DNA from 2 places in the Paenibacillus sp. LjRoot153 genome. Region 1 is predicted to be linked to the other one. Evidence: a T-box and tRNA genes for the amino acid it is inferred to sense, from the RefSeq annotation. Region 1 holds a T-box; the other holds one or more tRNA genes.
The links. The T-box of region 1 lies ahead of leuS (leucine--tRNA ligase). A T-box ahead of a tRNA ligase gene usually reads a tRNA of that ligase, here a tRNA-Leu.
Positions count from the first base shown of each region.

Region 1 (15,748 bases):
CCAGAAACGCGCATACAGCAAGTGAAGAACTGCGTGCTCCGCTCCACCAATGTATAGATCAACAGGCAACCATTGCTTTTGCAGCTCATCCGAACAGAAGGCTTGATCATTCTTCGGATCGATGAAACGCAGGTAATACCAGCAGCTTCCTGCCCATTGTGGCATTGTATTCGTTTCACGGCGCGCTTTCATACCCGTTTCTGGATCAATCGTGTTCACCCATTCAGAAACGTTCGCAAGCGGTGATTCTCCTGTACCGGACGGTTTAATTTCATCCACTTGCGGAAGCAATAATGGCAGTTGATCCACAGGAACAGGCTTCATTGTGCCGTCTTCAAGGTGAAGAATCGGAATCGGCTCACCCCAGTAGCGTTGACGGCTGAACAGCCAGTCTCTCAAGCGATACGTTACTTTGCCGCGGCCTTTGCCATTTTGCTCCAACCAAGCGATCATGTGGCTGATGCCTTGTTCAATGTTCAATCCATCGATAGGACCGGAATTCACATGCTTACCATCGCCTGCATAGGCTTCCTTCTCCACATCCCCACCTTGAACAACTTCAATAATCGGCAAATCGAATTGTTTCGCAAATTCCCAGTCGCGTTGATCATGACCTGGTACCGCCATAATCGCGCCAGTACCGTAACCGCCAAGGACATAGTCTGCGATCCAGATTGGTACTTTTGTGTCATTAACCGGATTGATTGCGTAAGCCCCTGTGAATACACCGGATTTGTCTTTCGCCAAATCGGTACGCTCCAAGTCGCTCTTACGTGAAGCTTTCTCTTGATATTCTTTAATCGCAGCTGATTGCGCTTCTGTTGTAATCTGAGCTACAAGCTCATGCTCTGGCGCCAATACACAATAGGTTGCACCGAACAGTGTATCTGGGCGCGTTGTGAAAACAGTTAAGCTTTTCTCAGCATGGCCTTCAATCGCGAATTGAACCTCAGCTCCTGTGGATTTCCCAATCCAGTTGCGCTGCATATCCTTAATACTTTCAGACCAGTCAAGTTCCTCAAGATCTTCAAGCAAACGCTCTGCATACTCCGTAATTCTCAAAATCCACTGACGCATCGGCTTCCGAATAACCGGATGGTTACCACGTTCGCTCAATCCATCAATGACTTCCTCATTGGCCAAAACCGTACCTAACGCCGGACACCAGTTAACTGGAACTTCATCAACGTAAGCAAGTCCTTTATTGTACAACTGGATGAAAATCCACTGCGTCCATTTGTAGTACTCAGGATCCGTCGTACTAATTTCCCGATCCCAATCGTAAGAGAAACCAAGTGATTTAATTTGTCGACGGAACGTATCAATATTTTTCTTTGTAAATTCGCGCGGGTCATTCCCTGTATCGAGGGCGTACTGCTCAGCAGGAAGTCCGAACGCATCCCAGCCCATTGGATGAAGTACGTTAAAGCCTCTCATCCTTTTGAAACGGGAAACGATATCTGTTGCTGTATAACCTTCTGGATGTCCTACGTGCAAGCCTGCGCCTGAAGGATATGGAAACATATCCAAGGCATAGAATTTCGGTTTATCCGAATTTTCCAATACCTTAAATGTTTTCTTCGCATCCCAATAAGCCTGCCATTTGGGTTCAATCGCTTGCGGATTATAGCCCTGTTGTTCTTTCGTTTCTTTCAATTCCTGTGTCATGACCTTCCATGCCTCCTTCAAGTTAATTCTCTGCTCATGTATGCCTATACGCACAAAAAAACCTCACATCGCTAGCGGATATCGCTAGGGACGAGAGGTATAATTCCCGTGGTACCACCCTAGTTAACACAAGGCGTTCTTCACCTGTGTTCACTCTGCCCCTTAACGCGGGTGAGACGATCCAGCTAGCGCATCTGATCTAGGATCAGGCGGTTCACCTTCTAGCTCCGAGGCGAGTTCTCAAGACTAACATCTGTCGGCTCACACCCTAGCTCCGACTCTCTGAAAGATGCTGTACAAGGTACTATTCCTCATCTAAGCTTTCCATACAACTGATTAGCTTTGATTATATGTAAAATAATGCCGCACTGTCAAGCCGAGAGCAAATCCCTTTGGAATTATTTTTTCGCAATAAAGAAAGCACGCTCTGTCTTATCTGTAGGCCTCTCCCACGTAAAGTCAGCAGCTTGAAGAACCTCGCAAAAACCTACTTCGATCAGCATCTGTTCCAGCCACTGCAAAGGATACGCTCTTTGTTCATGCGTCTCATCAATGCGACGGAAGGTTTCCTGCTGGCCACTGTCTTTGACGAAGATCGTTAACTCATGTTCAATCTGAACACGTTCCTCATCTAACTCACTTGTCCAAATGTAAGCAACATCGTCCTCATTTAGAAAAAAGGGCTGAGATTCCGCATAGGCAAACAATTGCTCAGGCGTATGTACATCAAAGAGGAATAACCCACCTGGCTTGAGTCCTGCCCATGTTTGACGGAAAGCATCCACGATGTCCTCTTCCTCTAATAAATAGTTGAGGCTGTCACAAAAAGAGATCGCGACATCGACTTCCTCGCCAAGCTCCCATTCGCGTATATCCTGTTGAATCCAACGAAGACCACCGCCGCGAAGCTGGCTGGGTTGTTCGCTATACTTCTGCTCGGCGACAGCCAACATATCCTCGGACAGATCAATGCCAGTCACCTGAATGCCTTCCGCAGCCAATGGAATCGACAAATTGCCTGTCCCGCAACCTAAATCAACGAGCGTCGCAGGCTTTACGCCAAACCGTTCGAAACCTTCCTTGGCAAAACGAAGCCAGTCTTCATACGGCATGCTGTTCATCAAGCGATCGTACGTGTAGGCGAATTTTTCGTAACTCATCTCAGCCTTGCGTCTCCTCTTGCTTCAGATAGGTCCAGTCCGCTTCCTGATAGATGAGCCCATCTTTCATAAGTTTACCTAAGGCACGTTTGAAAGCGGCTTTACTTAGCCCGAATTTATCTTTAATAATATCTGCCTGCGTTTTATCCGAAAATGGCATCGCATTCCCTGGACGTTCACGCAGCACTTCTAGAATACGATCCGCATCCTCATCGCGTCCTTTTTCCTTAGGAAGCCTCATGGATAGATTAACTCGTCCATCTTCTTCACGGACGAAGGCAATCCTTACATCCACTTGCTCACCTACGCGAAGTAAACGTGTCCGCTCTTGTGGGATGATAAGACCGATGACGCCATACCCAAGAACGCCTGCTTCACAGATCACGAATGTGCCCATTTGTAATGGACGATACACGCGTGCTTTCACCCATTGGTTGGTCCAACTTGAAGGAGCTCGTACACAAAGTGGTGCCAAATCTTCTTCAAGTGCCAACTTGGCGATTAATCGGCCTTGTCGGTCATGCGCAAGTGTTGCAAACACTTTGTCACCTACTTGAGGACGAAGCTCCTCAAGTTCGGGCACGTGCCGATAAGGCAAGAGCAGATGACGCCCTAGACCCATTTCTAAGAAATAGCCGAAACGCGGATGAATATCAACAACCTCTAGAAGCCCTACCTGACCCATGGTCAGAAGCGGACGTTTCATGGTGGCCATGATTCGATCCTGTGTATCGTGGAATAAGAAAACTTCCACTTTATCTCCCGGACTAATGCGATTACCTACGATTTCTGCGTAAGGGAGCAGAAAATCCTGATAACCATCGCTCAGGAAAAAGCCGTTTGGTGGAACTTCCCTTGCTACCTCTAGGGTAACAAGGGATCCTGCTTCCATTCTCATACGCGCTCCACAACTTTAGCATCGGACCAAAGTCTTTCGATGTTATAGTATTCACGGTCATCACGATGGAAAACGTGGAGAACAACATCCCCTAGATCAAGCAGTACCCATCTTGCAGTATCAACGCCTTCAAATCCTCGAATATGAACACCATGTTCGTGCGCTTTTTTACGAGCCTCGCCCGCAATAGCTTGAACTTGTGTTTCCGAATTCCCGTGACAAATAACAAAATAATCAGCGATTAAGGATACGCCTTTCAAATTCAGGCTAACGATATCTGCCGCTTTCTTGTCTTCCGCTGCCTCAACAACGAATGCTAATATTTCTTCTGGGTTTTTACTCATGCAATCATCCTCCATGTCATTAGGTGTGTAGTTTAATTTGTTCCAATAAATCATTCCGCGTCAGAATTGTTAATGGATAAATGCGCTTTCCTTTGGAAATTAAGAAGTTGATCGTGGAGTCAAAACCGGCAATCAACGCGCGTTCAAGACTCGTCTTTGCCAGTTCACGAATAGATTCGACCCCTGGGAAATCACGTCCTGGCTCCATGTAATCCGCCAAGCAAACAATTTTGTCGAGCAGCGTCATCTGTTCTCGCCCAGACGTATGATACCGAATCGCATCTAAAATTTCCTCGTCGACGATTCCGAATTGCGTCTTCGCGATACAAGCCCCTGCGTGTGAATGCCATAGCTCCTTATCGAAAACTAACAAATCTTGTGGCAAATCGTTCTCACGAATAATCTTAGCTTGCTCCCCAATAGGCCAATACTTGCAATAGTCGTGCAAAATCGCTGCAACATCCGCTTTGACCGCATCCCCGCCAAATCGTTCAGCCAGCATGACACTCGTTTCCATCACGCCAAGTGTATGCTGCCAACGCCGCTCCGGCATTTGCTCCTTGACAGCTGCCATGAGGTCTTCACGTTTCATATAAGCCATTCACCTCCATGAAGTGCCCTACCTTATCTGGTACAAGATACCTGACGGGATCTCTTTGCTGCCGCAACGCTCGAATAGCCGTAGATGAAATTTCCACGAGTGGCATTGGTACAAGCATCACTCGGTTTCGAATACGCTCGGGCAGCTGTTGCAGGTCCAGCTCATAACCAGGTCTGGCTAATCCAATAAAATGAATATGCCGCACGATGTCATCGATGCGATGCCACTGCGGCAAATACTGAACCATATCCGCGCCAATAATGTAAGTGAACGCGATGTCCGGATATTGCGATTTCAACAGCTCGATCGTATCGATACTATATGATACGCCGCCTTTGTTAATTTCGATATCGACAGGACGAAAAAAAGGATTGCCTTCTGCAGCCAGGCAAACCATCTCCCAACGCTGCTGGCTCGTTCCCTTCGGGGCATTAGGTTTATGCGGCGGGACGTTCGCTGGCATTAGCCAAACCTCGTCCAAGCCCCCTTCCACCCTCGCACGTTCAGCTGCGATTAAATGACCGGTATGAATGGGATCGAACGTGCCTCCCATAATTCCGACAAGCATACGTCCACCTCATTAGCGCGGCAGTTCAATCTTCTTATTGTCACGCGATTCTTTGTACAACACTACGATTTTACCGATAACCTGAACCAGCTCTGCGCCTGATTTCTCAGCCAGTTCTGTTCCAACTTCTTGGCGATCTTCACCGCTGTTGTTGAGCACGGTGATTTTAATCAACTCACGTACTTCAATAGCCTCTTGAATGTGGCGAATTAAATGCTCGTTTACGCCACCTTTACCAACTTGAAAAATTGGATCTACGTGGTGCGCCAATGAGCGCAAATGTCTCTTCTGTTTGCCTGATAACATGGATGTCCCTCTATTCATTCTTATTCAGTTAATGACTGTTCTACCACCTGTCTCATTGCCGCAACCGGCGCAGGGGTACCCGTCCAATACTCGAAGGCATAAGCGCCTTGATAAATAAACATGCCGAGCCCGCCATGAATGCGAGCCCCTATAGCTTCCGCTTCACGAAGAAATCTCGTGATTCGCGGATTATAAATAAGATCACTAACCAGGTGGTGCGGTCGAAGCAGGTGAAGCGGTAAAGGGAGCTCATCTACGTTAGGATGCATACCAGCCGACGTCGTATTCAGCACGAATTCAACATTGTCCACAACGTTCTCCAACTCGTCCATCCCTAAACCAACGGTTTCGGTGAAGGCGCCAATTGTGGCTGCTAATTCGACAGCACGCTCTTTGGTACGATTCGCGATATAAATACAGCTCGCGCCTTCTTTAGCTAATGCATAGGCCACACCTCTCGCCGCGCCGCCTGCCCCAAGTACAAGAACTCGTTTACCTTTGAGCTCAATTCCCGTCTCTTCTTTCAAAGAACGGACATACCCGATCCCATCTGTATTAAAGCCTTTGAGCTTACCATTTTCATTCACAATGGTATTGACTGCGCCAACGATTAAAGCCCCTTCATCGATCTCATCGAGGTAGTTCATGACATCTACTTTATGTGGAATTGTCACATTCACTCCACGGTATCCTAGTGCCCTAATTCCCCGAACTGCCTCTCCAAGCGCTTCCGGCTTTACGTGAAAAGCTGCATATACCCCATTGATTCCCGATTCCTGGAAAGCACGATTCAACATAATTGGGGAACGAGAATGTCTGATCGGATCCCCGAAAACCCCGTATAGAACTGTATGACTATCGATCGGCGTCACTAGTTTCTCCATGATCTCCCACCATGCCCCCCTAAATCAACGACTCCCGTGTAATGACTTTAATGCCTTTCGGTGCATGAACAGCAAGCCCCGCACCCGCTAAACTATTCACTTTAATCCAGCCTAAACCAGAGATCAGCACATCCATCTGTTTCCCCTTAGGAATGTGCAAGGGATGTTTGACCAGCTTCGGAAGCTCTTCAAGATCCGCCTGCGCCGGAGGCGTCAGCATGACACCCTTGTGTTCTTCATATAACTGATCCGCTCGCTCTAGCTTCGTACGATGAATCTGAATCGCATTCGACGCGAATATCGTGAAGGACTGATGCTCACCTTGGATAAAATCAAAACGAACTAACGCGCCAAAAAATAAGGTTTGTGCCTCATTAAGTTGAAATACCATCGGTTTAAGCGGTTTGTCCGGCATGAGAGGCGTTAAATCACGCTTCTTCACTACCTCTGTTAGACGATGCTTGTACACAATCCCAGGCGTATCAATAATGAATTTCCCGTCATCGAGCGGGATTTTGACTAGATCGAGCGTAGTTCCCGGATATTGCGACGTCGTCAATTCGGCTTCTAGGTCACTATAATCACTGATCAGACGATTAATGAGCGTCGATTTCCCTACGTTCGTTGCACCAACCACGTACACGTCCATGTTGCCACGGTATTCTTGTACAGCCGAAATAACACGATCGAAACCGATGTTTTTCTTCGCACTGCAAAGCACGATATCAACAACCTTGAGGTTCTCTTCCTTGACTCTGCGCTGCACCCAATTAATAATTTTGTTGGCATTCGTCACTTTCGGAAGTAAATCAATTTTGTTAACCACGAGTAGTACGGGATTATTACCAATAAATCGGGCAAGTGAGCTAATCATACTGCCTTCAAAATCAAAAATATCCACGATTTTCACGACTAACGCCTTCGTTTGACCAACATGTCCTAATAATTTCAGGAAATCGTCCTGTTGAAGGGTAATGCTCGAAGATTCATTATAATGCTTAATCCGATAACAGCGCTGGCAAATCAAAGGTTCCTTTTGCAAGGCAGCCTCTGGAATAAAGCCCAGCTTACTTTTGTCTTCTGTTTGCAGCTGAATGCCGCAACCCGCACAATGTTGTATTGTTTCTGTACTCATGAAACCTCCCTATTTCTTCATCCTTGCTAGTGCCCATTTCTCAATTTGGCGGTTCACTTTCGTGAAGAAGCCTTCATCTTTTCTTGAGATGGGTTGAACGAGGATCGTATATAGCCCCATTCGATTGCCGCCAAGCACATCTGTCAGCATTTGATCCCCGATAACAGTAGTCTGTCGCGCATTCGTTCCAAGCAACTTCATCGCTTTATGGAAGGAAGCATTCGTCGGTTTTTTGGCACGGTGAATAAACGGAATGCCCAGTGGCTTAGCAAAAGTCGAAACCCTGTTATGGTGGTTGTTTGACACAATAACAACTTTGAATCCGATCTGCTGCAAATGATTCAGCCATTCTATTAACTCAGGTGTCGCATGTGGATCACGTGCACCGACAAGTGTATTATCAAGATCCGTTATAATTCCGCGAATACCGAATCCCCACAGGTGATTGGCATCAATATCATAAATTGTATGAACAGACTGTCTGGGTACAAGCTTTTTCAGCAAACAAATTCCCTCCAACTGCTTCCTTGACATATACGTGAAACTATATCATAGTGCCTCGTTTGTTGCAAAAAGAAAAGAACATATTTTCCTTCCACATAAGAATTTATAAGTTTCCGATACACGGAGAACAAATTCTTATTGGCGATAAAAACAACATTTAAAACGCGGTCGATCATCCTCGAACGACTTCGATAGAAGTTTTTCTCACTAGGCCCTCGCAGGCAACGGCAACCACTCTAAAACACGCTGAATTTTGAGATCCCAGTAACCCCATTCATGTGTGGCGGGCTCTTCTTCATAAGTAATCTGCAATCCCTGAGCTTGGCAATAATCTCGGAATCGAATGTTATCCTCATACAAAAAGTCTTCCGTGCCACAGCATTGATAGAGCTTAGGTCGTTCTTGTTTACTAGCAACAAGCTGATTAGCGAGATAGAACAAATCGTTTGGGGTATTTTTTATCGTCGTCACATCGCCATAAATCAATTGAAAGTCATTTGGAAAAGCAGTAGCCCTCGTTACGATATCTACGGCACCAGATAAGCTCGCTCCCGCTGCATAACGATTCGGATGCGAAAGTGCCAGTTTCATCGCGCCATATCCCCCCATGGATAGTCCTGCCACGTAGTTCAGCTCTCGCTCTTCGGCTAAAGGAAAGAAGGATCTTGCTAACACAGGTAATTCTTCACTAATGAACTCCCAATACTTCGGACCTGACGCCATATCTGCATAAAAGCTGCGATTAACCGCCGGCATGATGACGGCAATTCCATGCTGAGAAGCATAACGTTCAATGGAGGTTCTCCGCATCCATATGGTATGGTCATCCGACAAGCCATGCAGCAAAAGTAAGGTAGGATGCTTCCCGCCAAAGGCATGCGAGGCTAGTCCAATCTGACTTTTGGCAGCTTGAGGTAATATGACATGCATAGAAGCTGAAACACCAAGGGATTCTGAGTAAAAATGACAATCAATAAACGCCATCTGAATAAATCTCCTCTCATAGGAAGCCACCCTCCTAGATGGGAGAGTGGCTTCGGCTCATCATTTTATTTGTTCTTTTACACGAATAATTAATTGGTTCGCTTGTTGATATTCGACTTCAGACACAGCTGATTGACTGTATTTTGCGCGTTCGAACAGTTCAATTAATGCGTCCAGTTCTTTCTTCATCCATTTGCTCTGAGTTGACCACCTGGTTGTTGCTTCACGTACCGTTTCGTACTCGTATCGCGTGTATCCTTTACGACGGCAAGCACGGAGCATTCTTTCAAATTCAACGATAATTTTCTGATTGAAATTCACGACTTGCAGCTGTTTCCTGCGAGCACGCCAATTATGCCACGCTTCACTTCTTACTAAGAAAAATACAGCGACTGATAGAAGACCAACGCCAACTACACTACTTAATGTCAGCCAGAGCCATGTGAAACTTGGCGCTTCTGTTGTTTCTTCAGGCAGTGTGCTAGTTTCTGTGTCTGTAGGTAAATCTTCTACGACAGGTGTTGCTTCAGGGAATACATTAGGCAGCACAAAGCCTGAGGTTGGCTCAAAGGATATCCAGCCAAAGCCTTCAAAGTAAACTTCTACCCATGAGTGCGCATCTGAGTTGCGAACTGTATAAGTGCCTGCGCCATCTAAATCAATCGTTGCACCTAACTGGCTCAAGATACCCTGCTCCCGAATGTCATCCGCAATCGACGAAGCTCCTGAGGAGTATCCCTTCACCCAGCGAGTAGGCAATCCAAGCGATCGTGTGAGTACTGCCATTGCTGTCGAGTAGTAGTCACAATATCCTTGCTTCACTTCGAATAAGAAACGATCCACGAAATCTTTGCTCTTCCCTTTCGTTTCATCCGGTGTATTCGTATAAGGATAATGTTCGGATAAATACTTCTCAATCAGCTTAGCTTTATCATAGGGATTGGTCGCAGTCTTCGTAATATCAAGCGCTAACTGCTTCACACGCTCAGGTAAATCAACAGGCACTTGTAAATATTCTGCCCATTCCGGCTTGTTGGCAAAATCTTGCTGCGTTTGCCGCAGTAGATCTTCCTCTAAAATCGGCTCTTGGACAACGATCGAATAGTCTTTCGGATAATTAGAACGTCCCGTAAATCGAAGTTCCGATTGTCGGGGTGTCCAAATGATTCTTTGGAACGGGTTCTCACCTTGATTGATTTCAACGATTTTCTGAATAGCATAGCCCCCGAATAATACCGGGAATGTCTCCTCTCGATCCATCACAACGCTTTGTGTAACTTCTTGCGTTTTCAATAGGGACACATCAAATCGTGGATCTAATGGTAACGGATTTAAATTTACCCGATACGCAGGTAATCTCTTCTCCGTTGGCCCAAGCTCCCATCCTTTACCGTTGTACATCGATCGAGTTTCCCCACGGAAGTAGGTACGTTTGGTAGATTCAATGGTCATTACCGGTGTGTAATCAAACCGAAACCCGCCACCGAGTCGACTGTCATCTCGGCTATAGCCAGATGAGGCATCTGCGGTCGATGTAGCAATGCTAACGCCTTTACCAAGCAAAGGCACCGATTCCCCACGACTTACTTTCCAAGCTGTGTAAGGATCTGTCAGTATGGGATTTACTGTCGGAGCAAATACGCCAGCTAAAGTAATCACACCAATTAGAATAAGAATAGGAACGGTAAAAGAAGACGGGTAATCGGAAATCGTTTCCCAAACGTCTGGGGCTTTCTTCTTCAATTGGGAGAAATGTCTTACAATTAAGAGCAAAAATCCACAAAGTAGAATCATCGCCACTTGAGGCCATAGAAAAATCGTACTGAAGGAATCACGAACAGCGAAAAACAAAATACTTACAAAGATAAGGACAACAATGCGGAATCGTGATTGAACGGACCACATTGCGAATAAATAAATGATCCATGCTCCCAAGCTAAACCAAATATAAGGTTCGAACTGCCCCGCGTTAAGTCCAATGAAGCGAAGCGCTTCTTTCCAGTTTGTAATATGTACAGCTACCCAATGATAGCCCATGCCCAAACCATGAAACCAGATAATGATAACGAATTGGAGAAACCCTCGCCATCCGTCCTTTATTTTGGGAATACAGTAGGTCGCTGTAGTGAGGACTAAGGTCCAGGTAACGAACGAAACCGTCTCTGGAAGCCACAAGCCATCTTCTTTCATAATCCAAATCAAAAATTGGTAAAGGAATATCCCTACGAATATCGCAGAAACACGCATCGCCCAATCTTTGAGCAGGATTCTGCTCCACCATGTGTTAGGCATACCGTTTCGCCCCTCCCAGAAGGTTAGGCAAGTCCGTTAATTGACTTACTTCATACCCCATATAACCTTGCGAGCGAATGGCCTTAATATAATCCTCATGTGAGGAAATGTGTTCCACCCCTTGTGGGCCTAAAGCTTGATCTGCTTGGGTATGAACCCAAATATGACATGGCTTCATTTGAAGCAGCGCCATTTGCTGAAACATCTGCAGCATTGCGCTCCCTTTTTGCGGAGAAATGAGCACAATTAAACTGCCAGCTGGCCAATCCTGTGAGCGCTCCTTCATAATCTGGCTGAGTGATTGATACCCATCCGCATCAACACCAACGAGATGTTTAACAATTTCCTTGTAATGATGCTGACTGTGCTTCGGTTCAAAATAAGTAAACTCCTTGCCGATCGACAGTAAGCCAAGCGACATTTCGCGTCCAGTTCCGTATCGGAACAGGGAAGCTGCAACAGACACCGCTAGTTCAAATTCGGCCGCATCTCGGTAAGCTCGAGCAGTTCGGTCCAGTAGAACGATGGTTTTCGGCAAAGATTCTCGCTCGAACTCCTTCGATTTCCAAGTTCCTGTCTTCGCCGTCGCGTTCCAGTGAATACGCGAAAGTCGATCGCCATAAATGTATTCACGCACTCCATTTATTTGTGTTGTTTCGCGGTGTGCACTCGTCGCTGTTGAGTGATGCTGCATGCCTTTGAGCATTTGATGAAATTGCGCCCATTCGCGGATCGTAACAGTCTGCGGATACACAGTAATCGGCTGTTGCAGATCTAATCGGCCCTTATGCTGAAAAAAGCCGAAAATATCTTCAGTTAAGCATTCGGTTTCTCCGAAACGATAGTACCCTCGCCGAAGTGGCGGCGTGCTATACGTGAATTCACCCCGACGTTTCCAGTCTGGAACGATCGATCCTTCGAAAACAGATTCTTCCCCATTCTGACGTATAAGCTGATCTTTAATCATCACGTAGGGAACTGGCCAATAGCCTGGTAATTGGACACCGAGCTGAATTTGTAAAGATTGTCCTGCCTCCAGTTTGGCTTCTACGCTTGCATTGGTAAGCTTCCGCGTCCCTTGCACACGTCTGATGCCGCTCCAATTCCCAGATAGTAAATAGACAGTTAAAAATGTCATCGTAATGAACAACATGGAAGCCAGCTTTCCACCTTGAAATAGCATGAATAACAAACTAGCCGCCAAGCAAGTTACAAGTAGCCAAAAAGCTGCCGGAAGCCGGGTGAGTTCCCCGAATCGTTTGAATACCGGTCGTTTCATAGGCTCACTTCTCCAATCTGACCGGAACCCGTACTTGCTCAAAAATCGTCGCGAGCACAGAGGCTATGCTGACACCATCCATGCGCGCTTCCATTTGAAGGATCATACGGTGACCCAATACAAAAGGAGCTAAATATTTAATATCATCTGGGATGACATAATCGCGACCATGTATGAAGGCATACGCTTTAGATGCTAACACTAATGACAGTGTAGCCCTTGGACTCGCACCGAGGAAGACCGCGTGATGTTCCCGTGTTTTTCTCGAAATCGTAACTAAGTAATCAGCCACTGCTTCATCCAAATGCACATGGCGAACCTGCTCTTGAATCTCAAGCACTTGCTTCGTATCCACAATGGCATGCAGCGCTTCCATCGGATGTACCTTGCTTTGGGAAGCTATCATCATTTTCTCGGCAGCTTCACTTGGGTAGCCTAAGCTCAACTTGATCATAAATCGATCTAATTGTGCCTCTGGCAATGTATACGTACCCTCAAAATCAATCGGATTCTGAGTTGCTAGCATGAGGAACGGGGATGGCAGTTCATGCAAATCACCATCTACCGTAATATGTTGTTCTTCCATCGCTTCAAGAAGAGCTGATTGTGTTTTGGTCGTCGCACGGTTGATCTCATCAACAAGTAAAATATTGGTCATAATTGGCCCAGATCGGAAAAGAAACTTCTCTTCTTTGGGGTGATATATAGATACGCCAGTTATATCTGTTGGCAATAAGTCCGGGTTACATTGAATACGGCGAAATTGCCCGTTAATAGATTTCGCCAGCGCTTTAATGAGTACAGTTTTACCTGTCCCTGGAACATCCTCAAGCAGAACATGACCACCTGCCAACATCGCAGTAAGCAACAATTCAATTTCGGCACTTTTGCCAAGAATACATGATTCTAAATTTGCTTTTAGCCTAGCTAGTACTTCTACATGATGCTGGGTGGCAGTTTCCATGTGTTGATCCTCCTTAGAGTTTTGCTTGCAAAACTTGCTTCGTAAGCACTACTGAGTTTTCGTAGACAGCTTGTATGCGTAAACATCGCTTTTTTGTACGAACCTATTTCATCTTCTGTTTCGCTCAGAAAACAAACAAAATGTACGTAATTCTAGTTTACAGGAAAGTATTTCTTCCGTATACTTGTAAATCCTCTAAAGTTATTTGTTAAAATTACCCACGCAACTGAGCTCAGGATGAATTGCGGCAAAGGTAAGGAGGATAAAAGGTTGTTTGATTACGAAAGTGGAGGAAATGGGTGGATTTTCCGGCGATTTTGGTGAGTAAGTGAGCTGCGCATGTGGCGTTTGAAACGGGGCTAACTGAGGGAGTTGGGTGTGCTCCGATTGGGGTTTTGAGTGCAGCTAGATGAGGCATTTTTGGATTAGATGTAAAATGTACACGAAATAGAAAAAGACGCCTTTTGGGCGTCATTTTCACACACTGTTCGGCCTTTCCGCTCATGAAGCTTCAACCCTTGGGTTTCACAAACAAAGCAGCTAAAAAGGAGAAGATGATCGCGGCGGAAATCCCCGCACTGGTCACCTTGAAAATACCTGTAATAATGCCTATATAGCCATCCTTATGCAGCTCTTCTAATGCACCATGAACAAGGGCATTCCCGAAGCTCGTGATTGGCACCGTTGCACCAGCGCCAGCAAAGGCAATCAACGGCTCATATAAATTGCAGCCATCGGCGATGGCACCAAGAACAACCAACGTGCTCATGGTGTGGGCTGGTGTTAATTTGCCAACGTCCATCATCAGCTGCCCCAGCACACAGATGGCTCCTCCAACAACAAATGCCCAAAAAAAGCTCATACGTATAAACCTCCAGACTCTATGGAAACAGCATGTGCGATACAGGGTATACTTTCACCTTGTTGGAATGAAATTGGTGAAAGTAAGGCTCCTGTCGCGACAACGAGGATTCGCTTCAATTCTCCTTTTGCCATGCGCTTTAACAAGTGCCCATAGGTAACCGTAGCAGAGCAGCCGCAACCACTTCCCCCTGCTTGAACCGTTTGTGTTTCTCGATCAAAGATCATTAATCCACAATCACTATAGGTTGTCTGCTCGATTGGGAACTGATGCTTCTGGAAGAGCTCGCGTGCAATGCTCGTTCCTACTGTAGCTAGATCGCCTGTTACGATGAGATCGTAATAGGAGGGGTCGCGATTCAATTCGCGGCAATGTGTTTGGATCGTATCCACTGCGGCAGGCGCCATCGCAGCGCCCATATTAAACGGATCCGTGATCCCCATATCCACGACGCGTCCGATCGTGGCCGCGGTGACGACCGGGCCGTCACCGGACTTCCCGAGCACGGCGACACCAGCGCCAGTGACGGTGTACTGCGCCGTCGGCGGCTTCTGCGACCCATATTCCGTTGGATAACGGAATTGCTTCTCCGCCGTGCAGTTATGGCTGCACGTGCCAGCCATGACATAGTTGGCTGCGCCAGAATCCACCAGTTGAGCGGCTAGCGCAAGCCCTTCCATCGACGTAGAGCAAGCACCGAATATCCCTAGATAGGGGATATTCAGTGTCCGCGCAGCGAACGTGTTGGAGATGATCTGATTCATCAGATCCCCTCCAACATAGAATTGGATTTGGCCGTCGGTAAGACCGGCTTTGGCCAGTGCAAGCTGAGCAGCTTCCTCCAGCAACGCTTTCTCTGCTTTTTCCCACGTTTTTTGACCAATTGTCAGATCACCATGAACGATATCAAAATCTTCATTGAGCGGTCCTTTTCCTTCATCAGGACCCACTATAGTGCCTGTTGAAAGAATGACAGGCCGATTTTCAAAAAGCCAGCTTTGGTGTCCCTTCAGCATCTCGTCAGCCCCCCGTGAAGATCAGATGTGCAATCCCTACAAAAAAGGCCGCCACTGTTCCGAAAACGATGACTGAACCCGCTAATTTAAACATATTACCGCCAACACCAAGAACGAGTCCCTCTGCACGATGCTCAATAGCAGCGGAACAGAGGGAGTTCGCAAAACCAGTAACCGGGACAGAGCTTCCGCCACCTGCCCACTGTGCGATTTTGTCGTAAATACCTAAGCTTGTTAAGATAACCGAGATAATAATCATGACAGCAACGGTCGGATTGCCGGC
Region 1 covers NZ_CAXUQH020000001.1:3,414,056-3,429,803, reverse strand. Annotated here, with positions in the region: gene leuS (leucine--tRNA ligase) at 1-1,668, opposite strand, end outside; T-box leader at 1,752-1,995, opposite strand; gene ACSQ8P_RS14280 (class I SAM-dependent DNA methyltransferase) at 2,067-2,828, opposite strand; gene ACSQ8P_RS14275 (CvfB family protein) at 2,830-3,726, opposite strand; gene rsfS (ribosome silencing factor) at 3,723-4,070, opposite strand; gene yqeK (bis(5'-nucleosyl)-tetraphosphatase (symmetrical) YqeK) at 4,090-4,662, opposite strand; gene ACSQ8P_RS14260 (nicotinate-nucleotide adenylyltransferase) at 4,652-5,239, opposite strand; gene yhbY (ribosome assembly RNA-binding protein YhbY) at 5,252-5,545, opposite strand; gene aroE (shikimate dehydrogenase) at 5,566-6,429, opposite strand; gene yqeH (ribosome biogenesis GTPase YqeH) at 6,449-7,564, opposite strand; gene ACSQ8P_RS14240 (YqeG family HAD IIIA-type phosphatase) at 7,574-8,068, opposite strand; gene ACSQ8P_RS14235 (alpha/beta hydrolase) at 8,276-9,052, opposite strand; gene ACSQ8P_RS14230 (DUF4129 domain-containing transglutaminase family protein) at 9,113-11,344, opposite strand; gene ACSQ8P_RS14225 (DUF58 domain-containing protein) at 11,337-12,623, opposite strand; gene ACSQ8P_RS14220 (AAA family ATPase) at 12,628-13,587, opposite strand; gene spoVAE (stage V sporulation protein AE) at 14,099-14,449, opposite strand; gene spoVAD (stage V sporulation protein AD) at 14,446-15,465, opposite strand; gene spoVAC (stage V sporulation protein AC) at 15,470-15,748, opposite strand, start outside.

Region 2 (15,748 bases), 2.2 Mb from region 1:
GGGAGCCTCTGACACGCTTCGAGCTCATAAGGGAGAACTAGAGGATGGGGAGACGGAAAGGAAGCGTCTGCAGTTGATTTGGTTTCCTGCGATGAAGCTTCCTCCTGTGATAATCCTTCCCTTGCTTTATGCGCTTCCAGTCATTAGCTTTGTCTGTACGTTAAGTCTCATCTACGGCTTGCGTCAGCACTAGCCTAGGAAGACGAAAGGAGAGCCCGCGAATGAATTTGTTTTTAGCTATTCTAGGTGCGGTGGTCGGTCTGTTTGTGACGGGTGCCGGCATCTATACGGCATGGACGGTGCACCAGCTCTGGCGTCAGCAAGCTGCCTCGCCGAGAGCCATTGGCCAAGCCCAGATTGCAGTTACCTATTTCTCCAGATGGACGATCATCGATTACGCTGTCGTTGGTTTATTTATTATAGGACTTTTATTAATGATTGCAGAGCTTGTGGCAGTTGGTCGAGATCATACTGAAATCGCAAATTTCCATTGGGCTTACTTGCTTACAGGTATTATCCTTTCTACGATGGGTATGCTGCTATTGTTCATACGTTTGATTGTTGTACTCAGCTTCCCGCCAGGGAATACGCTACAACGTACTTCTGCGGTTACGCCAGATCATCAACACGAGCCAAACGACACTAACCACGCCAAATAGCGGGTATAAAGCGGTTAATAGCGTTTTAAAACCGATGTGGCTGACGGCGTAACTAAGAAGTAAAATGGCGATAAGCAGCAATTTGGGAGGTATCTTGATTCGTTGCTGGAGCTGCATGGATAAGCCATAGGCATCACCAATAAAGGTCGTGAAGATTTCGCCGTAAATAACGAGCAAATAAGCGACTTGAGGGAAATAACCGAGTTTCGTCATGATATTTCCCATCGGAATTTCAAATTGAGCGATGCCTGGCATTTGTGCGGAAAGGGCATAATGAGCAGCTAACAGAAGCAGTCCAATGCCTGCTCCGCCAATCAGCCCGCCCCAATAGAGCACAGAGCGATCGCGAATGGAGCCTCCCATTGGTACGAGCACTGCTTGTGCCATGGCCAAATTAAATGCCGTGTATAGAAATGGTGCAAACCAAACGCGTACAAGTGAATCATCGCTAGAGATTCGCAGCCAATTGCCTGACGCGGGTGAATGCCAGGTGTACACGACAATGACGAAGCTGAAGAGCAGCATAATCGGGACAACAATGGAGTTAACGGTCATAATAGCTTTGATTCCACGTGTTAGAATGACATAAGAGAGTACGAGCGTGACCAGAAGCCCTGTCGTGTAGGAGAGATGGAGCTGCTCTTCAAAAACCGTGCCTGCACCTGCTAACATAACGGTTGTAATGCCAAAAAGAACAACCATCATAAACAAGCTGATCCATTTCCCGATTTTTTCTCCAAAAAGAACTTTATTCAAATCCTCATAGGATTCTGCTTTCATTTCATGTGCCATAAGCATAAGTTGTATGCCAATCCATATGAACAACACGGTAGATAAAGCAATCGTTAAAGTTGCCAGCGAGCCATAGCGAGTGAAAAATTGAAGAATTTCTTGCCCGGAAGCAAAGCCAGCCCCAACGACAGTTCCAATGTAGGTGAAGGCGACACGGACAATCTGTGCACGATTTCGCATATATTGCCTCGCTTTCTTTCGTTTGATATAGTACAAGGTATGTTTGTACATAAGCTTGCATGACTGTTACTTAGGGCAAGCCCTGCTTAAGTCTGATTGCGCAGCTACGAGGCAGTTGAAGTTAAACTCAGGAGAGTGTAGGTTGTGAAGGAATTCCTGTTTGATTTTATTAGCCAATATGGCTACGTTGCCTTATATCTATTGTTGTCTGCTGGGATGCTTGGCGTTCCAATTCCTGATGAGACCTTAATGGTCTTCATTGGCTCTTTGACCGCTTGGGGAGGCCCTTTTGACTTCGGCCCAACACTAGCCGTTATTTATGCAGGGACAATGACGGGCATGACAGTTAGTTATTTCATCGGTCATCGTGTAGGTAAACCGTTTCTGAATCGGTATGGCAAATGGGTGAAGCTGACACCGAGCCGAATCGAGAGGGCGGAAGGCTGGTTTAAGAAATACGGTCTGTGGACGGTTTTCTTCGGATATTTCGTACCTGGCGTTCGTCATTTCACTTGTTATTTGTCTGGCGTTAGCGGTGTGAAGTTTTATAAGTATATTTTGTATGCGGGAACCGGGGCGCTGCTCTGGTGTACAACCTTTGTGACGTTGGGCCGATTTATCGGCAATAATTTTGAAAGTTTCTTACATTTGTTTCATACCTATATGGGTATTTCATTATTCATATTGGTCATACTAGCTGCTATTGGGGTATTGATCTACCTTCGTTTTCGCAACCATCACGTTGTTGTACTGAAACGAAAGCCGAAAAAAAGACCATGAAATTCAACCTTTAAGGCTGAATTCATGGTCTTTTGTTTTAATGATTGTGTAGGAATTAAGAGTTTGCAAAAAGCTTAATGGATTGGATCGTATTGTCATGCGGGTCAATATCGATTTTGAGCAAGGTACCTTGCGCTTTATAAGACAGCACATAGGTGGAGTTCGTATCAGGCTTGCCTAGGATGGCGATTGCATCCTGTTGACTTTGTCCTAAGCGTAAGCCGTGCAATCCTGGGTCAATATCAACCGAATGTACATCGACGAATTCAAGCGTTCCTTTGCTATTGAAACCAACCGAAAAGTCCGTGAAATCATAAACCTCAATGTTGTCTTCTTCCATGACAAATTGCTTCTTCACTTTCCCAAAACGTTCCAGTACTGCAGCTTTTGGAGTGCCAAGTTTTAATCCCATCAGGGTCGGCTTTTCTTGCTGATAAGCATCCTCAGCTTTAACCTTCGGCTTAGCGGTCGGCTTCGGACTTGTGAAAACTTGCGATGGGGAAGTATCGCCTTGATCTACTTTGGTAATACCAGCCACTTGAGCTTCATGCTTAATGCTTTCGTCTACCGCAGGTGTTGCCGTCGGGGTTGCGACGATAATCGGAGGCGACGATTCCTGGTGTACCTGTGAAGGTACATACGTTGTTGTTACGTCTATGGTAGCCTTTGGAGCAGGAGCAGATGATTCTTGGCATCCAGTCACCAAGAATGATGCAATTGCAACAGGCATACAGCCTACAAGGATGGGTCTAATTAGGTTGTTCATTGCCATCTTTCCTTTCCTCCGAGGAGTAGTTGAGTGAAAAATATTAGTAAGATTAATGATACTGTTTTATCGAAGGTTTTCAATGCATCTTCGTGCCCAAATGTGAGCAATTCTAGAACGAATTCCATTTGAATGAAATCCTCATATATATATAGACACCGTAGAAGACCAAAAAGTTTCAGTGTTTTTTGTTATTTTCTAAATGGACTTGAAAGAGGCGGGAGCAATATGGTAACTTACTCATAATAGACAGCTATAGGGGGCCGATTTCATGGAGTTATTAAAACAGCGGATCTTAGAGGTCGGCGTCGTTGCTTCTGATCAAGTACTTAAACTTGATGTCATTTTGAATCACCAGGTAGATCCTGTACTCATCATGGAGATGGGGAAAGAATTTGCAAGATTGTTTAGAGAAACAAAGCCAGACAAAGTGTTGACTGTGGAATCTTCCGGTATTCCTATTGCGTACACGACGGCTTTGCAACTTGGAGTGCCAATGGTATTTGCTCGTCGCAAAAAGACGTTGACGATGGATCAAGATACGTATAGTGAACGTGTTCCTTCTTTTACCAAAGGAATTGTTACTGATATTATGGTATCGTCACATTTGCTTCAAAAAGGGGAGCGTATCCTATTGATTGATGATTTTATCGCCAATGGGGATGCAGCACGCGGCTTAATTCGCATTGTGGAAAAAGCAGAAGCAGAGCTTGTCGGTGTCGGTATTGTTGTTGAGAAATCCTTTCAAAATGGCGGTAAATCCATTCGTGAACGTGGTATTCGCGTAGAGTCACTCGCTCGTATTGCTTCACTAGCTAATGGGCAGATCACTTTTGACTGATTTTACATGATGACAATGACTTCCCTGAAACGGATTTATCCTTTATAATGATTACAAGGTAAGAGAGGAGGCTGACATCTATGGGTATCGAAAATGGTTCCATTGACTATTTTATGACAAAGCTAGGGGAAGCAAAGACTCACTTTGAACGTGCGCTTGATTGTAAACATACAGAGTTTGATGACCTGTATCCGTATATGATTGAACACCCTCAATTTTTCTGGTATAAGCGCTATGTAGCCTGGTCCGAGTTGTTAACAATCGTGAAGCTTTGTACGGAGCTAACAATCGAGTGGGAGCAGCAGTTCTCTGTTGCACAATCGGATTATATTAAGAAACGTGTGATGTCAAGCAAAGTCCTTGATTTCTGGTTTGAAACGAATGATTCGAAAGAGCATGTTAGTTAATAAACCATATATGACAAAAGGCCAATGAATTCCGTAGGGATTCTTGGCCTTTTTATGTTTTGCAAGTGGAGAGCTAGATGCCATTTTCTAACACGTTCATGGTTTCGATATGCCTTTTGGTCTGCTCAGAACCAAGTCGGTGCAGCGTACGATACACCTCGGTTAAATAGTAATCATATTCCTGATTCGTTTCATTGGAGTAATAAACTTTCCAGGGGAGCCAGGAAGTCCCGTAGCTGCCTTGAGACGAATTGTCGGTTTCCTCAAAAAGCTCCTGAAGCTTGGCGATATCATCTTCTGTTGCTGATATTTCAAATTCATAATCGAGTGCTGTGCTATCTTCGAGTACTTCTCCCGTGCCTACATTGATGTAGTACGTTCTCTTTTCCATTGAAATGTCCCCCTTACGGTAGGCATGAGTTAGCCATTGCCTTATCTTGTGCCTCGTCCTCGTTAAGTTAACCGAAGATGAATGGATTTATGTAAAGTTTCACCGAATCGCAAATTGGTGTATGCTATCTACGTACATATTTTTTCAATACTTACGATGGAGGGTTAAATAGATGATTACTGAAGAACAATTGGATCAATATCGCGTAGATAGCACACTACTGCGTGTCATTAGAGATGTCAGCCCTGCGAACGATGTTCGCGGCATTGTTGTGGCTTGGGATGATGAGACGGTTCTTATTCGCAAAAAAAACCGAAGAGTCGTCAAGCTTGCCCGCGGTTACGTGTATCAGCCCTATGAGAACGAAAGGCCGCCAGCGTTCATGTTGCCTCAGGAAACGATAGCGCCGGATGATCTGTCCGATGATGCAGAGTGAGGGAGATCTCAAGAGAAGCATAATAACGGGTGTGAGTATGAAGCAGGTGCATTCGCCACACGGACGGTATATGCAGGTTACAAGTGAAAATCCCTTGCGAACATTGAATTCTTCTCCGTGGGGTGGTGGATTTGGTCACCATCGGGTTTTGATGAATCGACAAGTGGATAAGACGTATAACGAGACCGACCCGCTGGTGGAGATGGAGGCTTTCATTACTCGAGAAGGTATGGATCCGAAAGATACGGCTGGTATGCTTACCGCGGCGTGGGTCAAGGATGTTGGATTTAGCGAATTGGCTTGGCCTCCAGAGGAAGAGCGTGGGGTGCAGCCTATAGACGCGGTAAATGAGGACGAATCACTTCGTGTTGCCGCATGGGTGACCGTCGGACTGGGAAATAAAGCACGAGCAGGTGCCATACTGCCAGCTACCTCGCTCTACCCAGGTACGATTAACACAATAGTTGTTATCGAGGGAAGCTTGACCGACGCTGCGATGGTGAATGCGGTTATTACCGCCACCGAAGCCAAAGCAGCCGCTCTTCAGTCTTTGAACATCACCATTAATGGGCAAATCGCAACAGGCACGTCGACAGATGCTGTGTTGATTGCGGCAACGGGCAGAGGAACGACATACCGCTATGCAGGTACTGCGACGACGCTGGGGTACTTGATTGGCAGAACGGTTCATGAAGCTATCCTAGCTTCTGGACAGTTATATGAGCTTGAAATGAGCAGGCGCGCTGCGGCGCATTCGCAGGGGTAACGTGCGTGAAACACGCTTACAGCTGCGGAATAGGCAGAATCGCCTGCGCTTGGCGCTGTAACGGTGAAAAGCACGCTTACAGTAGCGAAAGGAGCAGAATCGCCTGCGCCTCCGCGCGCTAAAGGGCTAAACACGGATGAATGCGTGCAAAAGTGCAACCTTTAGGATCGAGTTGGTGCGAAATTGATGAGTCCTGGAGTGTCGAATAACCATGTCACCGAAGCCCGAAGCACGTTTCGCTTTTAAAAAAATGCAAAGAGGGCCCCAGCCATATTGATGGCTTTAGGAACCCTCCTCGTTTGTGCAATATGCTTATCTACGTTCTGCGGAACACGCCGTAGGCGAGGCCTGCAGCAAGCGCGTCGATTTCAGAGATTTCGCCATCGTCATCCTCGCTTTTGAAGTTTGGATCATGAACGATCGCTTGTGCTTCACCCTCGGTTAAATGACGCTGATTGCCTGTATATTTCGGCTCTAATGCTTTGATTTCTTCTTTATCCATAGATCATACCTCCTTTGGGATTAGGGTTAGGAAGTGGTCACCGAATTATACCTAAGAAGCAAAAGTTCATTGACGAGCTTTTGCATCACATGGTATATTAATTTTGTAAACGCGATCATGGCGGAATTGGCAGACGCGCACGGTTCAGGTCCGTGTGGGCTTACCCCCGTGGAGGTTCGAGTCCTCTTGATCGCATCAATGAAACACCCTTTTCTGGCTCTCAGAAAAGGGTGTTTTGATGTCCAACCGCCCCCCTGTAGCGGTTTTCATGAATTACAGGTATAATACATAGGATAGATTGTACATTTCTTTATTTCTAAAGGAGCTGAATTTGATGGATAGAACCGTTACGATTACACAATCCGGCAGCTTTGCACATGTGCTTCAAACGTTTGCCATTTCCCTATTGGTTTCATTTCTTGGAACATTGATCGGAGCGATGGTTGTACCGCCATCCATGGTTATGCTTTTCGTCATTGCAGAGGTCGCGATGCTGGTAGCAGCTATCGTGATTCGTATTCGCGGCAAAAATATCGGCTACGGCTTTCTCTACGCATTTACAGCCATTTCGGGGGTAACGCTATATCCGGTCATCATGGCGTACGGCGGTCAACTGGGGGCTAGCGTGGTGTCGGGTGCTTTTTTTGCAACGGCAGCGATTTTTGGATCATTGGCCTTCTATGCTCACCGCTCCCAACGTGACTTTAGCTTCTTAGGTGGATTCTTATTTGCAGGAACGATTGGACTTGTACTAATGAGTGTGCTCGGTATGTTCTTACACTTTGGATCCATGATGAATTTGGTATGGTCCATGGTGGGGATTCTGATCTTCAGTGGCTGGGTGCTCTATGATGTAGCTCAGTATCGTAACGGTGTTGCAGCGGAAGCCGTTCCGCTTGCCGCATTGAATATTTATCTTGATTTTATTAACTTGTTCCTTTACATTTTGCGATTCATCGCTTCTATCGCGGGAATCAACAGAAACTAAACATCGGGTCAACATTCGATGGAAAAAAGCACGATGGCTCCGAACCACGGGAAAGTGGGGGAGTGCATCGTGCTTTTTTTGCTGTCTGGCTAGGCTTTGCCTGGCAGCTTTTTCGTATGAAAAAAAGGAATATCTCCTCGAAAACTCCGATTGATTTCCAGCAGGGTATAGATTAACTGGGTTAAATCTGTATGGTTCATTCGAATTACTAATGGTACTAAATCCCGATCTGACTTAATTCGGATCTCGAGTTTAAGATTGACTTCATCCATATAAATGTCAAGCTGCTCGGTAGCAAGCATTAGTTCCCACATTCAAACCAACACCTCTTTCTCTCTCTAGTTACTCTAGCTTATGTTCGTTGGACGAGTTTAGAAGCAAATGTAACGATCAGGCGATAGGCTTTTTAGGGAAATAAGCACGATTTCAGCTCTTGCCTCATACAATTTAATGATCCTAATTGAAAGAGGTGAGAAAACCTATGGCAACTTGTAGCACATGGATGTATAAAGGGATTTCGCCTTCCGTATTCAGAGCACTACAGCAGGTGGGTAGGAGGCAGGGGTTTGCTATTCCGAACACAGCATCAGGCAAATTTACGATTTCAGTCGTCAGCATGAATGTTGGCTTCCAATATGCCTGGGATACGAATGCTCAAACTTTGCTGTTGCAATGTGATAATAAGCCAATGCTGTTAGGCTGCGGTACGATTAAATCCTTTGCTGATAAAATTATTGCGGAGAGCGGCGGAAAACCAGGGTGAATGCCAGTGAGTAAGCGGCCTGCCACCTGTCTTCGTGTAGTTTAAAGCCCTGTTGCTCTGGTTACAATAAGGGTAAAAGGCAGGTGGGCGTATGGCAAAAAGCGATGATCTTGTGAAGTACATAACCCAACAAGTCGTTACCTATATCGACACGCCGAAGGAAGTTCGTCAACAAGCCAAAGCGTCGATGAAGGAACAACGTGAGGGTTGGCAAACGCGTTGGTTTGGGATGCTTCCATTAGCGACGCGGATGCTGTTCGGGCGGTCGAAGTCGAGAAAATGAGTGTGGTAAAATGTGCGAAAAATGGCTGGTCACTTGTAGAATCTTCTACTTGTGATCAGCCACTTTTTATTGTGAACCAGATAACAGCTTGGTTCTCTCTGACTATGGATAAATCTTCCCAAGCTCTAACGAAGCATCCAATTGCACATATCGAGGACCATCGTGCTCGAGTATAAGATAGTTATCCCCATATATCCATTGTTGATAACCTAAAACAGTTAACGGCATCGTCACCTGATCATCATACAGCTTTGTGACGTAGGTCAAATCTCCTTGCTGCTCCAGGGCAATCTGGAGCTCAGGCAAGGATGTCACCGGCAGCGGTGTGCCTGTAATCCATGGCAAACGCTCGTAAGGATCAAAAGGGGGGCGTACCAGGGTTTGAGCTGTACCATGCGATAAATCGGAGGAGACACTCAGATCATACGCCATACGTGGTGTTGGATCCTCTGTCAGCGGAAGCAATTCCCCTGATTTGGCGTCGAGATAATAGGTCTCGTCATCCAGCACGATTTTCCAAACAGAAGTAAGGGTATCCATATATAAGCGGTCTTCAATGATCGTTTCATTTTGCACAAAATCGTCGTAAAGGGTTGTAGAAGGAATGAGTTCTTGTTGTATCAAAGAGCGATACAACGTAGCTAAACTAAATAGCGGAGACTTGCCTGTCCCATATTCGGTCAAACGGAAACCGCCAGAATCGGTGGCATGCACAATCATGTAGCCCACTTCATGACCTTGATCGGTGAGGATGACGACCCAGCCATGGGTGCCAGGTCCAAGTGGATAGCTGTTCCAACGTGCGTGCATCCAGTTTTCAAAACCATCTTCCTTCGCAAGCGTCGATTGCCATTTACTGATCGTTGAATCGAATGATGATGTACTCGTCAAGTCCGATGTTGAGGCTGCTGCTTTATTAGGTTCCTTCACTTGCGCCTGAGTAGGGCTTGTCCCGCCTAAGTTGTCAACAGCTGAAGTGTGTAAGGGCATGAAGCCAATACTGCACAAAATAATACAAGTGGCTGTCCAAGTGGTCCACGACTTCATCTTCGTTCACCTGCCTCTCGCTAACCTCTTAGTGTATGTGACTATTGTAATGCGTATGCCTTAAAAAGAATGTTAGAACCTGTTGCGGGTTATTTGCGAGGTTTTAGCGACTAGCGTCAGTTTCTGGATGCGATTCGACTCGCATTTAAGTGAAATAGTCCGCCATTAATGACGGATACAGCGATCCGTGGCTTATGCTGCCAATCGATCTCTTCCAAACGATTCCGACATTGAATTTCAATTTCATCTCTTTTGTCAGGTTCTGCTGCCAATAAAAGCCCGTTGTAATAGCTCTCCACACGATCGATTTCACTGCGATGCCGGGCATTCGCTTCATCGGCCCAGCGGTGGTCGTAGGTGCTGACTTTGCGCTCGAGTGTCATCTCCAAGGCATTGATTGCTTTGGGGATTGAAATCGTGTCCGGTAAAATGTGACTATTCGCAGGGAGCTTCGGCGACAGACTTTTCGTAAGCATTTGCTTATGAAAATGCTCGCGAATTTCACCGGTGCCCAGCTGAATCGCAAGGGAATGAATTTCTGTCCGCTTACGGTCACAGAGAAGCTCAACCTTGTAGTTCACACAAAGCCACGTATTGTAGACGAGGGAAGCATGATACGTCGCCCCCGTCGGGAAGGGCTCTTCGAATAAATGAATGAAGCGTCCACGCTCGCGAACGATACCGAAGATCTGGTCAAGTCGCCTGCTGCCGAAGGTGACATCATCTTGTGGAACGCGTGTCGTGATGGTCGTTGGAACGAACCCGAAATAACGGCCGAGTATACTGTCCGGCGCACTACCTGCTGCCGCACTACCTGTTGAAGCAACAGCGCCGCCTGTACCTGGTGGCCCGTAGCCAGTGTACGGAGGACTTTGGACAGCGGTCACGGCCGCGGGTTTAGGCTTTGTTTCGAGTTTCATTTGCTCCGGATCGAACACGAATTTATAAGTCATCGTTTCCGCAGCAGCACCAGTTCGCTCAATGAAGCTCCAATAGTAAGGCCGGCCCGTCATTTCCCGATCTGCATCGGGAGAGAGCTTAACCGTCACAGAGGCAGGGGTTTTCTCTAGAATCGTACAGTCGTAGGCTTCTAGAAAACGCATCACGAACGAGTGAATGTTTCGTTTATTCATGGACCCACCTCCACACCTTGGGAACCGCCTACAGCATCAAGGATGTCCTGGAACTTGGCGCCATATTGCGGATTTTGTTCAATCTCTTCTCTTACTTCGCTGATGGAATGTCCGAGTTCATCGATTTTACGACGAATTTCCTCGCCAGAACCAGCTTCCATTACCATGCGGAACAGGGATGTCTCAAGCGAGCCTCGTTTCTCGATTTTCTCCAGAATCGTATCCAGCTGACCAATAACTAATTCGAACATATTGATCTTCTCGTGTAAGAGCGAGAGGATATGTTCTTCAATGGTATTCCTTGTGGATAAGTTGTAAATGTTCACATCATGCGTTTGCCCAAGGCGATGGACCCTGCCGATCCGTTGTTCCACGCGCATAGGGTTCCAAGGCAGATCGAAGTTGATCATGTTGTGGCAAAATTGGAGATTAATGCCCTCGCCACCGGCCTCGGTGGCTATAAGAACTTGTACCCGATTTCGGAACAAATCCATCATCCAGTCTTTTTTGCCGCGATTCATGCCGCCGCGATAAGGGACTGCCGTAATCTTATGTTCCTTGAGATAGTTCAACAAATACTCTTGCGATGCCCGATACTCCGTGAAAATAATGACTTTATCATTGATGTCTTGGATGAGTCGCATCGTGGTTTCCGCTTTGCTATTGGACTTAATGCTCCGAATAAGCTCGACGAGCTCCCATATTTTGGGCCGTACAGGCGAGTCCTCAGCTGTCTTTTTAAATAAATTTACTAGCGTAATAAAAACAGCGTCTCGCGAACTGCACACCTCACGCTGGAGCGTAATCATAGAAAGCATGGAGCTGAGGTCGCCGCCACTTTCGGAATAGCGTGTTCGTACGAAATTCGTAACCCCATCATAGAGGGCTTGCTCATCATCCGAGAGCGTGAGAGGGATATTTCGCACAATCCGCTTCGTATAGTGAACACCTCCGTCTCCCCGACGGTTGCGGATCATCACCTTAGAAAGCTCCTGCTGCAGCTGAATCTCATTCTTCGGCGTACGCTTGCCAACTACGAAGTTGCTCTTGAAACTGTTCTGCCCGCCAAGCTGACCTGGCTTCAGCAGCGTAATCAGGTTGTAGAGCTCTTTGAGATCGTTCTGCACAGGCGTAGCTGTGAGGAGCAGGCAGTATTTTTTACGCAGCTCGTTGACGAAGGTGTAGTTGGTCGTTTTCTTATTTTTCAGCTTGTGCGCTTCATCGACGATGAGCATATCGTATTCAAGGCCCATCACAATCTCGCGATGCGGATCTCTTTTTGCCGTATCCATGGAGGCCACAATAATATCCGCTTGCTGCCACATGTAGGCTTTCTTATGTGCAACGGCAGGGATGCCGAATTTGGTATTCAATTCCCGAACCCATTGAAGGACTAGGGAAGCGGGTACAAGGATAAGCGTTTTGCGGACAAGCCCGCGGATCATGTATTCTTTTAAAATTAAACCAGCTTCAATCGTCTTCCCAAGTCCAACCTCATCGGCCAAAATCGCCCGTCCACGCATCTCGTTGAGCACTCGTTTCGCTGTATCAATCTGATGCGCCATAGGTTCTAGCGTCCCTAGGTGCGCAAGGCATTGCATATCATCAAACGTAGAAATAAGCCCCGATTCTTCCGATTCGTAGGCAAGCTGATATAAGGTCCAGTCATCCCAAGGACCTCCTCCACGTACACGATTGTCCAGCTCGGTAAACCAGTCCCTCTCAAAATGCATATCCAGCTGTTTATGAATGGGGCGAATGTTCTCTTGCTGATCATGTTGACGCATGGCAGTGCCCTCCTAAACGTTCTGATTCTACGCTGATCCTCGTAAATGTCGAATACTTGTTAGTATGTCCAGAGAAGAATCTTTCATAACTTTTCCCATGTAAGAGTTTTACTAGGTGATGCTCTAACAGTTCGAACGCTGAACTTGAATATGTTATGATAGAGGTTAGTTTTGGGAAAAGGTGACGTTGTTACAAGAAAGGAAGATGAATCTAGATGACAGCTTGGCGATTTATACATACAGGAGATCGTTCTCCTGCTGAAAATATGGCATTAGATGAAGCGATACTTACTGCTCACAGTGAAGGGAAGGTTCCGCCAACGGTGCGTTTCTACGGATGGAATCCTGCGACGCTATCTATTGGTTATTTTCAAAAGGCGGCAGAAGTGGACCAGGAAGCGGTAGCGAACGAGGGAATTGGCTTTGTGAGACGCCCCACTGGCGGAAGAGCTGTGCTGCACGATAAAGAGCTGACGTATAGCATCATCGTGGCTGAGGATTATCCAGGCATTCCCCGCAATGTGACGGAAGCTTATCGTGTGTTGAGTGAGGGGTTATTGCAAGGTTTTCGTTCGTTAGGCCTAGCAGCAGAAATGGTGCAGCTGGCGAGCGATGAGGAAAAAGAGAAATACGCCTCCGCTGGTTCTGCGGCATGCTTCGATTCACCTTCGTGGTACGAGCTGGTTGTGGAAGGTCGCAAAGTCGCTGGCAGCGCGCAGGTTCGGCAGAAAAACGTCGTATTGCAGCATGGCTCGATTTTGCTCGACATGGATACAGATCAATTATTTCGGATGCTGCGCTTCTCGAATGAGAAGGTGGCAGATCGCATGAAACAAAGCTTTTTGAAGAAAGCGGTGGCCATTAATGAATTACTGCGTGCGCAAGGCAAAGCGGAAGTTACTCTAGGCAAAGTTGAGGAAGCATTCCGACGTGAAATCGCGCTAGGCCTTGGTGTTGAACTCGTCGAGTCGTCATTGACGGACTATGAGGTTGAACTTACGGAGCGATTAGTGAAAGAGAAATATGGCACGGATGAGTGGAATTTACGGCGTTAATTGTTGAGAAAGGTTGGCCAGGTAGAAATGCCTTGGCACGATGGCAACGCAGAATAAATGGATTTTATGTAGCTAAATTAGATGAAATGGCTGACATTTTAGGAGTAAATGGATTTAGTACAGGTAATATCAGCCAATCTTGGCTACTTGGTCAAAACTCGCTGGATTAGCTGTGCATTTTCCAGTTATTCCAGAAATTTACCGAAAATCATCTAATTTAGCTGGAGTTTTTCCAGTTAGCTGTTTCATCCGTATTCATTCAAATAAAAAGGACAGCCCTCAAGTAGAATCTACTCGAAGGACTGTCCTTCTTTAATTAACCAAGTACTACGCGGTCATCTGCTAGCTTATTGCCGCTGATGTGCTCAAACTCACCAAGCAGCTGCGCTACCGTGAGGTTTTTCTTCCGTTCTTCGTTCACATCTAGAATGATGCGGCCTTTATCCATCATTATCAGGCGATTGCCGAGACGAATCGCTTGCTCCATATTGTGCGTGACCATGAGTGTGGTCAGCTTCATTTCGCGCACGATTTCCTCGGTCAATCGTGTGATGAGTTCAGCCCGCGCGGGATCGAGCGCGGCTGTGTGCTCATCCAGCAGCAGAATCTGCGGCTTGGTGAACGTTGCCATCAGCAAGCTGAGGGCTTGACGCTCTCCGCCGGAGAGAAGACCGACCTTCGCGCGCAGACGTCCTTCCAGGCCGATGCCGAGGCGCTGCAGCTGTTCCAGGAACAGCGCGCGCTTACGCGCGTTGGTGCCGAAGCTGAGCCCGCGCTTCTTGCCGCGGGCATACGCCATGGCGAGATTCTCCTCGATGGTCATTCGAGGAGCCGTCCCCGCCATGGGATCTTGAAAGACGCGGCCGATCCAGCGGCTGCGCTCGTATTCTGGCAGATGGTGGATAACCTCACCATCGATGCGCACTTCTCCGGCATCCGGCGTCATGACGCCGGAGATGATGTTCATCAGCGTCGATTTACCGGCGCCGTTACTGCCGATGACCGTGACGAAGTCACCGGGCTTCAGGGTTAAGTTAATCCCGATGAGCGCAATTTTCTCATCGGCAGAACCAGGATTAAAGAGCTTGGAAACTTGCGAGAGCTGCAGCATTAACGCTCACCTCCTTTGTTCATTTGCAGAGCAAGCTCGAGGAGCTCGGCGGAGCGCTTCTTCGCATTCGCTTTTTGTTTAACCGCTCGTTGCACGGATGGCAGAACGAGCGCGATAATAACGATAATCGCGGTAATTAACTTCAAGTCGGATGCTTTCAGCCACTCGACTCGAAGTGCCAATGCGACAACAATTCTGTATACGATGGAACCGAGTACAGCAGCTAATGTCGCTTGGAAAACCGAACGAGCGCCAAATATCGCTTCCCCAATAATAACGGAAGCTAGTCCGACAACGATCATCCCGATACCCATAGAGATGTCGGCAAAGCCTGATTGTTGAGCGATAAGAGCACCGGATAGCGCCACTAACCCGTTCGATAAGCTCAAACCAAGAATCGTTGTTTGGTCCGTATTTGCACCGAAGCTGCGAATCATGCGTGCGTTGTCCCCCGTTGCTCGGAGCGAAAGACCGAGATCGGTATGCAGGAACGCATCAAGCAGCAATTTGAACACAATCACAATGATGAGAACAACCACAATAGGCGACATAGAAGTAAACAAGGTGTCTACGCCAAGAAGAGAAATGTTCGGCTTGCCCATGATGCGCATATTAATCGAATAGAGGGCAATCATCATGAGAATCCCAGACAGAAGCCCGTTAATCTTACCTTTTGTATGCAGCAATCCTGTACATGCACCAGCCACAAGTCCACCTGCAAAAGCGGCTAAACAAGCAAGAAGTGGTGAGTAGCCATTTGCGATCAGAATCGCAGCAATGGCACCACCAGTTGTAAAACTCCCGTCTACTGTTAGATCGGGGAAATCAAGAATACGAAACGTAATATAAACACCTAGCGCCATCAAGGCATAGAGAAGACCTAGCTCGACGGCACCAGTCATTGAATCCATCATTATTATTCCCCCTTACTTTGAAAAAAGAGGTGAACGAAAGTGACGTTCACCCCTTTAGTTTCTTTCTTGTTACTGAATAATGTTTTTCTCTTTATCTTTTACTGCGGCTTTCATCGCATCCGTTACTTCGATGCCTTGTGCTTTAGC
Region 2 covers NZ_CAXUQH020000001.1:5,624,706-5,640,453, reverse strand. Annotated here, with positions in the region: gene ACSQ8P_RS24335 (hypothetical protein) at 1-193, shown strand, start outside; gene ACSQ8P_RS24330 (hypothetical protein) at 222-659, shown strand; gene ACSQ8P_RS24325 (YkvI family membrane protein) at 591-1,631, opposite strand; gene ACSQ8P_RS24320 (DedA family protein) at 1,776-2,411, shown strand; gene ACSQ8P_RS24315 (DUF4309 domain-containing protein) at 2,467-3,183, opposite strand; gene ACSQ8P_RS24310 (xanthine phosphoribosyltransferase) at 3,449-4,018, shown strand; gene ACSQ8P_RS24305 (hypothetical protein) at 4,099-4,425, shown strand; gene ACSQ8P_RS24300 (hypothetical protein) at 4,499-4,816, opposite strand; gene ACSQ8P_RS24295 (hypothetical protein) at 4,989-5,252, shown strand; gene ACSQ8P_RS24290 (adenosylcobinamide amidohydrolase) at 5,290-6,018, shown strand; gene ACSQ8P_RS24285 (hypothetical protein) at 6,335-6,520, opposite strand; tRNA gene ACSQ8P_RS24280 (tRNA-Leu) at 6,632-6,715, shown strand; gene ACSQ8P_RS24275 (Bax inhibitor-1/YccA family protein) at 6,855-7,508, shown strand; gene ACSQ8P_RS24270 (hypothetical protein) at 7,598-7,822, opposite strand; gene ACSQ8P_RS24265 (hypothetical protein) at 7,990-8,271, shown strand; gene ACSQ8P_RS24260 (YqzE family protein) at 8,363-8,554, shown strand; gene ACSQ8P_RS24255 (hypothetical protein) at 8,657-9,601, opposite strand; gene ACSQ8P_RS24250 (YqhG family protein) at 9,718-10,734, opposite strand; gene ACSQ8P_RS24245 (DEAD/DEAH box helicase) at 10,731-12,521, opposite strand; gene ACSQ8P_RS24240 (lipoate--protein ligase family protein) at 12,737-13,576, shown strand; gene ACSQ8P_RS24235 (hypothetical protein) at 13,558-13,746, shown strand; gene ACSQ8P_RS24230 (ABC transporter ATP-binding protein) at 13,893-14,687, opposite strand; gene ACSQ8P_RS24225 (ABC transporter permease) at 14,687-15,601, opposite strand; gene ACSQ8P_RS24220 (ABC transporter substrate-binding protein) at 15,671-15,748, opposite strand, start outside.
Region 2: it encodes a tRNA-Leu, which carries the amino acid that the T-box ahead of leuS (leucine--tRNA ligase) is inferred to sense. The anticodon was not compared.